One region of the Arthrobacter sp. NPDC056493 genome, then DNA from elsewhere that is predicted to be linked to it. Evidence: predicted binding sites of a transcription regulator. Region 1 holds the regulator's gene; the other holds the start of a gene.
What was found. The regulator Rex, encoded in region 1, represses fermentation and respiration genes when NADH is low (regulators of the CRP and FNR family bind a similar motif). The targets are predictions, from matches to a motif close to CTTGTGAANNNNTTCACAAG.
Positions count from the first base shown of each region.

Region 2: a site for Rex is predicted at 3,586-3,605, ahead of ACFQ50_RS13740 (glyceraldehyde-3-phosphate dehydrogenase). Genes of this name have one in related genera too.

Region 1 is NZ_JBHTSL010000043.1:18,621-23,564, forward strand. It holds gene ACFQ50_RS16630 (TlpA family protein disulfide reductase) at 1-84, opposite strand, end outside; gene ACFQ50_RS16635 (histidine phosphatase family protein) at 88-753, opposite strand; gene ACFQ50_RS16640 (YceI family protein) at 951-1,499, shown strand; gene ACFQ50_RS16645 (hypothetical protein) at 1,629-2,276, shown strand; gene ACFQ50_RS16650 (hypothetical protein) at 2,481-3,407, shown strand; gene ACFQ50_RS16655 (redox-sensing transcriptional repressor Rex) at 3,461-4,156, opposite strand; gene ACFQ50_RS16660 (glutaredoxin family protein) at 4,243-4,500, opposite strand; gene ACFQ50_RS16665 (HAD family hydrolase) at 4,583-4,944, shown strand, end outside.
Region 2 is NZ_JBHTSL010000031.1:43,691-48,634, forward strand. It holds gene def (peptide deformylase) at 9-581, shown strand; gene ACFQ50_RS13730 (HNH endonuclease family protein) at 623-1,417, opposite strand; gene ACFQ50_RS13735 (hypothetical protein) at 1,547-1,756, opposite strand; gene ACFQ50_RS13740 (glyceraldehyde-3-phosphate dehydrogenase) at 1,872-3,365, opposite strand; RNA gene rnpB (RNase P RNA component class A) at 3,948-4,339, opposite strand; gene ACFQ50_RS13750 (hypothetical protein) at 4,398-4,649, opposite strand; gene ACFQ50_RS13755 (alpha/beta hydrolase) at 4,666-4,944, shown strand, end outside.

The DNA.
Region 1 (4,944 bases):
GGACAGGCCCAGCGTGATCGCCGTGAGGGCCAGGCCGCCGGCGGCGAGGACGCTGCGGCGGGAACTCTTGGGTGTTTCAGTCATGACTTAGGCTCCGGGGGTACTCGAGGCACCGGGAAGAAGGGCGGCGGCGGGTTCGCTGTACTCCACGCGCAGCAGGGCGCCGTCGTCGCCGAAAACCAGCGAGGTGAGGGAGGTCAGGGTGCATTCGCGTTTCCGCGGATCGTGCCACAGGGGCTTGCCTTCGGCGCTGAGCCGGGTGGCCCAGATGGGCAGCTGGTGGCAGACCAGGATGGCCTCGGCTCCGTCGCCGCCCAGTTCGATGGCCTTGGCACGGGCCTCCCGGACGGCCTCGGTCACGCGGGCTGCCTGCTGTTTGTAGGGTTCACCCCAGGACGGCCGGAACGGGTTGACCAGGTGCGGCCAATGTTTAGGCTTCCGCAGTTCCGCCTTGGTGACCTTAAGGCCCTCAAAGTAGTTCTCGGCCTCGATGATGCGGGCATCCGTGTGGATGTCCAGCCCCAGCGCTTCCGAGGTGGGCTGCGCGGTTTCCTGGGCACGGGTGAGCGGCGACGCCACCAGATACACGATGTTGGCGCCCTGGGAGACGCGTTCGCGGAAGTGCTCGGCGAGCGTCTGAGCCATCTGCCGGCCAAGTTCGGAGAGGTGGAATTCAGGCAGCCTGCCGTACAGGACACCTTCGGGGTTGTGGACCTCGCCGTGGCGGAGCAAATGGACAGTGGCTTGGGGCATGTCTACCAGTTTCTCAAAGGGCAGGGGTAATGACGAAATCTTCTACATCAAGTAGAACTCAAAAATTTTTCAGAAAGTTCCCGACCGGTGGAATAAAAGATGCAAATGCATGTTTATACTGGATGCAGCAGTTAGTTGAGACTTCAACAAAAGCTTCAACGATCACCCGGTACACCACTGATACAAGGAGAAGCACCATGGCACTTTCCACCGAGCTCACCCGCGGCACCTGGACCCTCGACAACTCCCACAGCGAAATCGCGTTCACCGTCCGCCACGCCGGCATCAGCAAGGTCCGCGGCCAGTTCAAGGACGCCGCCGCCACCCTGAACCTCGCCGACGACGTCACGGCCAGCAAGATCCAGGCCACCATCCAGACCGCCAGCTTCGACTCCGGAGACGCCAACCGCGACGGCCACGTCCGCGGCGAAGACTTCTTCGACGTCGAGAAGTTCCCGGAGATCTCCTTCGTCTCCAACGGCCTCGTTGCCAGCGGCGACGGCTACGAACTCCAGGGCGACCTGACCATCAAGGGAGTCACCCGGCCTGTCTCCCTCGAGACCGAGTTCAACGGCGTCGCCGTGGACCCGTTCGGCAACACCCGCGCCGGTGTTTCCGCCGAGACCACCATCAGCCGCAAGGACTTCGGCCTGACCTGGAACGCCGTGCTGGAAGCCGGCGGCGTCCTGGTCAGCGACAAGGTTGCCATCAACCTCGAACTGGCGTTCATCGCACCTTCAGCCTAGGTTTCAGCGCAGTTCCCGCAGCCACAGTGAGTGGCAGCGAAACGCCCCGTCCGCGGACTTTCCGCAGGCGGGGCGTTCGGCGTTCCGGGCCTCTGGAATTGGCAGAATCCCGGGCTTAAAGTGAGTGCCATGAGCACCCCCAGCGATGAACCGGACCCCCGTGATCCCGGGGCCGAGCGGCCGTCCGGCCAGTTCCCGGCCCAACCGGGCAGTCCGACGCCGGGACCGCAGTTCCCGGGGCAGGAACCGGCCCAGCAGTACCCCGGTCAGCAGCCGCCCGCCGGTGGCGGCCGGTTCGCTTTCGAGATGCCGGCGGACCGTCCCCGGACCTTTGGCGAGGTGTTGCCTCGGGGCGGCTTGTCCGGCCTCTTCGACGTGACGGGCCTGCCCACGGAGCTCAAGGTGTCCTACTGGATCTGGGTGATCGGCGGCCTGCTGGGGCTGCTTGGCGGCGTGATCGGTCTTTTCGGTGTGCTGGTGCTCTTTGCGATCCTTCCCGGCGTGGCCATCCTGGTGTTCCTGCTCGTGCTGGTGGCTCTGGCGGTGGCGGCCGCGGAGATCGTGCTGGCCCTGAAGCTAAAGGAAGGCAAGGAGTGGGCGCGACTGGCCCTGACCATTGTGGCAGGGGTGTCGCTGCTGCTGGCCATCGTCAGCTCGAGTTTTCCCGCGGGCCAGGACGGGAACTGGCTGGGCTTCCTGGTCAGTCTCGTGGCCACCGCGCTGATGTGGGTGCCCAATTCGCAGAACTGGTTCGCTGCGGCACGGGGCCGCCCCTGATCGGCGTCCGGCAGGGCCGCTGGTTACTGGCCGGACCATCCCCTGCCGGGCAACGTTTCCGCAGGTTGGCGCGGCTTTGGAATACCTCTCCGGAATGATCCACGGCACACGGGCTGAGGGGTACGGTGGGAAGTGAACCATGCTGGGGAGGGCAGGCGTCTGAACCGGTAGCCGATTCAGACGTCACTACGCAAAGGACCGCTCATGAGCAATCCTCCAGTCCCGCACTCCAATGACCCCGGCTCCAACGAGCCGGGCTCTAACGAACCGGGCAACGGTTCCCAGCCGAGCAACGGGCAGCCCCGCTACGGCCAGGAAGCGCCCCAGTACGGGCAGAACACTCCCCAATTCGGCCAGAACGCACCGCAGTACGGCCAGAACGCACCCCAGTACGGCCAGGGCGAACAGGGGGCACCGCAGTACGGCCAGAACGCACCCCGGGGCGGCCAGGGCGGCGCACCGCAGTACGGGCAGGCCCCGTACGGCCAGAACCCGCCCCAGTATGGACAGGGAACATCGTCCGCACCCCAGTACGGCCAGAACCCGCCCCAGTACGGACAGGGCGGACAGGGCGGCGCGCCTCAGTACGGACAGGCCCCGTATGGCCAGTCCCCCTATGGCCAGTCCCCCTACGGGCAGTACCCGTCCGAACAGGCTCAGGCATCAACGGGCGCGGGCGTTCCGAAGCTCGTGAACTATTCCTTCTGGCTGATCATCGCCGCAGGCGTCCTGTCCATCCTGAACCTCCTGGTCACGATTCCCACCCTGGATGACCCGGCCATGCGGAGCACGTTCGAGGAACAACTGCGCGGCAGCGGCCAGAACATCGCGTTCGAGGACGTCAAGGGCTTCATCATCGGAACCATGGTGGTCATTGCCCTGATCGGTGCCGGCCTCTACGCCCTGGTGGCCTTCAACGTCCGGAAGGGCAAGAACTGGGCCCGCATCCTGGGCACGGTCTTTGCGGCGCTTTCCGTATTCAGCCTCTTCCCGCTTGGCCTGAATACCCTTGTGGGAATCCTCGGCATCGCCGCGATCGTGATGCTGTACGTGCCGGGGGCGGCACAGTACTTCCAGAAGCCGCAGCCGTTCGCCAACCCGTACTCCCAGCCGGGCCCCTACGGCCGCTAGCCACAGGCCGAGCACCAAACCGCCAACGGGCGCGGATTCCTGGAACGCCGGAGTTACTCCGGCTGACCGGGGGTCTGCGCCCGTTGCGCGTGGTACGCCAGGATCTGCAGCTCGGTGGCCATGTCCACCTTTCTCAGCGTCACGCCGTCGGGCACCTGGAGCATCACCGGAGCAAAGCTGAGGATGCTCCGCACGCCGACGTTCACCACCCGGTCGCACACGCTTTGGGCCACGGCGGCCGGCAGGGCCAGCACCACCATGTTGGTCCCGGTCCGCTCCAGGACGGTTTCCAGGTCGGCAACGTCGCTGACCCGCAGCCAGCCCACCTCGTTGCCCACCACCATCTGGTCGGCGTCGAAGATGGCAACCACGTCAAAGCCCCTGGATTCGAAACCGCCGTAGCGGGCCAACGCCTTGCCCAGGTTACCGGCGCCCACAATCGCGACTTTCCAGTCATGCGTCAGCCCGAGTGCGGCGGCGATGTGGCGGCTCAGGTACTGCACCTCGTAGCCCACCCCGCGGGTGCCGTACGAACCCACATGGGACAGGTCCTTGCGGAGAGTCGAGGAGCTGACCCCGGAAAGCTCAGCCAGTGACTCGGAGGACACCCGTTCGGTGCCTTCGGACAGCAACGAGTTCAGGGCGCGCAGATAGATCGTCAGCCGGGCCACGGCTGCCGGCGGAATCTGCTTTCCGGCGGCCCCGGTAGGCCCGGGCAGGGACTGGGGTGGTGAATCGAGCGAAGTCACTATCTGCTCCGTTGCGTCGCGTTGTGAGTCCACTCTAGATCCCCATCAGTTATGTCAACAAAGCCACTGCCATTGTTCGAAATTGGCTAATCCCCCGCGATGGCACGGCGCAGGACACGCTCCAGGCGCGCCTCGTCGATCTTCCAGAAGTCGCGCTGGATCCCGTCCACCAGCACCACGGGGATCTCCTCGGCGTAGCGGTCGCGCAGCTCGTCGTCGGCGTCCAGCTGCCGCTCCGACCACGAAAGCCCCAGCCCGGCAGTCACCCGCCCGACGGCGTCGCGCGCCGCGGCGCACAGGTGACAGTCAGCTTTGGTGAGGAGAACGACGTCGGGGTTTGCCATGCTTCAACCGTATCGCCGTTCCCGGCGCCGGGCGACGGGCGGCCGTCAGGCGTGGGGTACGGCATTGACTAGACTCAGTGGCATGCCCGAGGAGAAGTACGTCGCTGTGGCCCACCGTCCGGTTGCGAAGCAGCAACACGGCGAGGCAGCATTCTTCGACGTCGACAACACCCTCATGCGCGGCGCCAGCCTGTTCCACGTGGCCAGGAAAATGCACCAGCGCGGAGCCTTCACAATTGCCCAGGCGGCGGGCATGGCGTGGAAGCAGCTCAAGTTCGTGCTCCGGGGTGAGAACCTCAATGACGTCCACGCCGTCCGGGACTCCGCGCTGAGGCTCGCCGCCGGCATCACGGAAGAGGACATCAAGGCGCTGGGCGAAGAGGTCTACGACGAGATGATCGCCTCGCGGATCTGGCCCGGCGCAAAGGCCCTGGCCGAGCAGCA
Region 2 (4,944 bases), on a different contig from region 1:
CTCCTGACATGACCGTTCTGCCCATCACCATCTGGGGTGAGCCGGTGCTGCACCGCCGGGCTGCTGAAGTGGAGGAGTTCGACGACGGGCTTCGCCAGCTGATTGCCGACATGTTCGAAACCAACGACAAGGCAAACGGCGTCGGACTGGCCGCACCGCAAATCGGTGTGGGCAAGCGGATCTTCGTCTACAAGTACGAGAACGAGGACGGCGCTCCCCCGGCTGGCGCCGTGGTCAATCCCGTACTAACCCTCTCCAAGGTCTCCGGGGCACTGCCGGATCCGGACGAGGAAGTTGAGGGCTGCCTCTCCTTCCCCGGCGAACAGTATCCGCTCAAGCGCGCCGAATGGGTCCGGGTGCAGGGCTTTGACGGCCACGGAAAGCCGGTGGACTTCGAGGCGACGGGATGGTTTGCCCGCATCATCCAGCACGAATACGACCACCTGGACGGCAAGCTGTACGTCAACCGCCTCATCGACAGGTATGCTCGCAAGGCGATGAAGCAGGCCAAGAAGAGCGGCTGGGGCATCCCGGGCCTGACCTGGATGCCGGGCGTCGACCCGGACCCGTTCGGGCACTGATACCGGCGCGGTCCCGGCCGTTGCCTTCCCGCGCTGCGGCCCTACCGGGGCACCACCGTCTGCTGCTGCGGGCACGAATCCAGCACGCGGTCCATGGCGTCCTTCTCCGGCTGGGTGACCCAGAGGCCGTACGCTGTCTTCACCGAAATCTGCCGCGCCACGTAGTGGCACCGCAGCGCCTTGTTCTTCGGCAGCCACGTGGCGGCGTCCGACGCGCTTTTCTCCTGGTTGGCGTCACCGTCCGCGGCAATGAGATTGAGCGGATCGTTGGCAAGGTTTTGCCGCTGCTGCGCCGTCAGCTGCTGGGCCCCCTTCTGCCAGGCATCGCCAAGCGCGACGACGTGGTCGATCTGAATGTCCTTGCTGGAAGCACCGCGGACAAACCTGACCACAAGACCCACGTATGGCTCATGCACGGTGCCGGCGGCGACCTTGCACTTTGATCCCTTGGTAAACGCAACGTCGTATAGGTCCCGGCGCAGGATGTCGTTGCGCGTGTCGCAGCCGTTGTGGTCGGCGTCCTGCCAGGCCTGGCCGAACGCGGACCGGTCATAGTCGCTGCCGGATGCCCTGCCTTTCACGGCCAGTGCTTCCAGTGCGGCGGCTGCGCCGCCCCGCGGCACCGGGTATGGAGATGTCACGGGCTTCATCCAGGCGGCATCGAACACCGGCGCCTCGCTGGGTCCCGACACGGCAGGCTCGGCCGCGATGAACTGGCCTGCGGTAAAAAACCACACGGTGGCGGTGACCGCAGATGCAGCGGCGGCACCGAGCACCGCCCAGGCCTGCCGGGAGCGGCGGCGGGCACGCCGGTAGCCAGCCCAACTGAGGCTCAACGGGGCGTTCCCGGGCCTTGGGAGCCCCGGGCTGGTTGTGGGTACACAACCAGGAGCCTAGGCGAAACCATCGCCGCTGTGCCGGTATCCACAGTGTGGAGGACAGGTGCCCTGTGGAGGGCTGGTCACCTACTGCTCGCGCATGACCCGGTGAAGATCGGTGTTGGCGAGATCAAGCAGCCGCTCCAGCTGGGCCACCCTGTCATCGCCGATTTCCCCTGCCGCATGTGAGGTGCGCGCCTGGTCCAGAAGCCGTTGAGCTTCCTTCTGATTGGCCTTTGCAACATCGAGGGCGTGTTCCAGGGTTGTTTCATGCTGGAGTGTCGGGTTCTGTTCCATGACACAAGTTTGTGCCCGTTTTCCGGCTGATTCCAGAGAATTACCCGGGAAGTTCCCGGGAACGGGTCAGCCCCGCCGGCACAGGTGTGCCGACGGGGCTGACGGAACGCTTCAGTTAGACCGAGGCTGCCACGGCCAGGACCGGGGCGGCGTCCTTTTCGGAGTCCTTGGCGGGGAAGGCCGGCGGGTTGACACCCGCCATTTCCTCCATGACGCGGACCACCTGGCAGCTGTAGCCGAACTCGTTGTCGTACCAGACGTAAACAACCAGGTTCTTGTCGTTGGCGATGGTGGCGAGGCCGTCAACGATGCCGGCCCGGCGGGAACCCACGAAGTCGGTGGAGACGACCTCGGGCGAGTCGATGTAATCGATCTGCTTGCGCAGGTCCGAGTGCAGCGACATCTCGCGCAGGTAGTTGTTGACCTCGTCCTTGGTGGTGCCGCGTTCCAGGTTCAGGTTCAGGACGGCGAGGGAGACGTCCGGGGTGGGCACCCGGATGGAGCTGCCGCTGAGCTTTCCCTGCAGTTCGGGCAGCGCCTTGGCCACGGCCTTGGCGGCACCGGTCTCGGTGATCACCATATTCAGCGCGGCGGAGCGGCCGCGGCGGTCGCCCTTGTGGAAGTTGTCGATGAGGTTCTGGTCGTTCGTGAACGAGTGGACGGTCTCGACGTGGCCGTGGATCACGCCGTACTTGTCGTTGAGCGCCTTCAGGACCGGGGTGATGGCGTTCGTGGTGCAGGAGGCTGCCGTCACGATCCGGTCGGCATCGGTGATGTCGCGGTGGTTGATGCCGTGCACGATGTTCTTCAGCTCGCCCTTGCCCGGCGCGGTCAGCAGGACACGGGCCACCCCCTTGCTCAGCAGGTGCTGGCCAAGGCCCTCCGCGTCGCGCCAGCGGCCGGTGTTGTCCACCACGAGGGCATTGTTGATGCCGTAGGCGGTGTAGTCGATGGTGGCGGGGTTGTCTGAGTAGATGACCTGGATCTGCACGCCGTTGGCCGTGATGGTGTTGGCCTCGGTGTCCACCTTGATGGTGCCTTCGAAGGAGCCGTGCACGGAGTCGCGGCGCAGCAGGCTGGCCCGCTTGGTCAGGTCGTTGTCGGAGCCGCGCCGGACCACGATGGCCCGCAGCCGCAGGCCGTGGCCGCCGCCGGCCTTTTCGATGAGGAGGCGCGCCAGGAGCCGGCCGATGCGGCCGAAGCCGTAAAGCACGACGTCGGTGCTGGTGCGGTCGTCAGCGCCACGCTTGCCCACGATCTCGGCCAGTTCGGCCCGGAGGAATTCCTCCAAAGTCAGGTCGCCGCCGTCGGACTTGAACTTCTGGTTCAGGCGGGCGATGTCGATGGCAGCGGCACCCAGGTCCAACTGTGCCAGCGTGTTCAGCAGCGGCGCCGTCTCCTCCAGGAGCAGCTCATCCTTGCTCATCCGGCGCGCGAAGCGGTGCGCCTTGAGGATGTTCATGGTGGACTTGTTGATCAGGCTGCGGCCGTGGATGGAGGTAACCACGTTGTTTTCACGGTACAGCCGGCCGATAACCGGAATCATGGCCTCGGCGAGCGCCTCCCGGCCCATCCACGTATCAAGACAAGAATCTGACGTCTGGCTCACAGAACTACCTTCCTTGGTTCAACCGGCTACGTCCTCGTAAACCGGATGGCAGCCACTGGAAGTTATCCAGGGCAAGCTGGCACCGGCAGGGTTTCGGTCTACCCCGGATGCCGTTGACCGTGCAAAGAAAAACCGCCGGCTGCGAACGCAGATCCGGCGGTAGAACTTCTACGTTCACCATCCATTCTAGGGCGGCCCCGGAGCCTGAAACGCCCGGGAGCCCGTGAAATCACTCACACCGGAGGTGAGGCCTGCTCTGTGTACGCCGGCGCACGATGCGGCATTGTTATCGACGCAATCCCGGCAACCACTATCCGCGGGCCTTCGCGGGGCCATATGCTGGCGGCCCTGACGGCGATGCACTCGTAAAAAGCCGTCTGCGAGAGAAAGGCCAAACGATGTATGAAATGGTCGCCCTGGGAGCCGGGAGTGCATGGCAACGCCCAACCAACCGCACACCCGGATGCACGTGTGCACCCTGGCGGTACAGCCCGCAGCATCCCCGCCCCACCAACCCGGACTGTCCCAGTCACGGAGTTCCTGGCCAGGACGCAGCCTGACGCAGGGGAGCGGTCAGGTGAGTGGATGGGTTGACCGATACGCCGGGTTCTGTGCTCCCGCGCCGTTGCCAACACGGGAGTAGCGGCCATCCATCTACGAACGCCGTTGCCGACGCCCTCCAGCGGCCTACCCGGACACTCGGGCGGGCAGCCCTCGAACGTGTCCTGTCTGGCCTTGCTCCGGGTGGGGTTTACCTAGCCTTCCCGGTCACCCGGGAAGCTGGTGGTCTCTTACACCGCCGTTTCACCCTTACCTGCTTCGTGCCGCTTTCAAATCGGCGCGACGCAGGCGGTCTGTTTTCTGTGGCACTGGCCTGCGGGTTACCCCGAGTGGGCGTTACCCACCACCCTGCCCTGTGGAGCCCGGACGTTCCTCGAGCCACTTGCGTGGCGCGCGGCCGCCTGGTCAACCCATCCGCAGTCCAGTTTACGGGCTTTCCAGCGGCCCCCGGACACGCGCCGGTTCCGGGGGCTAAGATCGGGAAATGGACCAGTCGTCCTTTCCGCGGCCGTCCTTTCCACGGCGACGCATGCTGCAGCTGGCGGGAATCGCTGCCGGACTGACTGCCGCGACGTCAGCCTGCACGGCCCCGCCCCCGCCGGTTCCCGGCCCGACGGCGGGAACAACGGCTTCGGCGGGAACAACGACGGCGGCCATCCCGCCCGCTCCCCCGGCATCCGTGCAGCCTTCCACAGTGCCGACATCCACAGTGCCGACTTCCACAGTGCCGACTTCCGCGGTGTCGACCCGGACCGGCGGATTTGTCTCCCGGTTCCGTCCCGCTGTCATCACACACTGGTCCCTGGCGGTGCCGCTTCCGGAGCAGGCCAACCAGCTGCTGCCGGTGGCGATCTTCCTGCACGGGCGCGGCGGCAGCAACGAGGTTCTGTTGCGCGACCTCGCAGCGGACCGGGCTCTGCAGCGTCACCTGGACGACGGCGGGCCGCCCTTTGCGGTTGCCGCCGTGGACGGCGGCGACTCCTGGTGGCATGCCCGCGCCGACGGCAGCGACACGCAG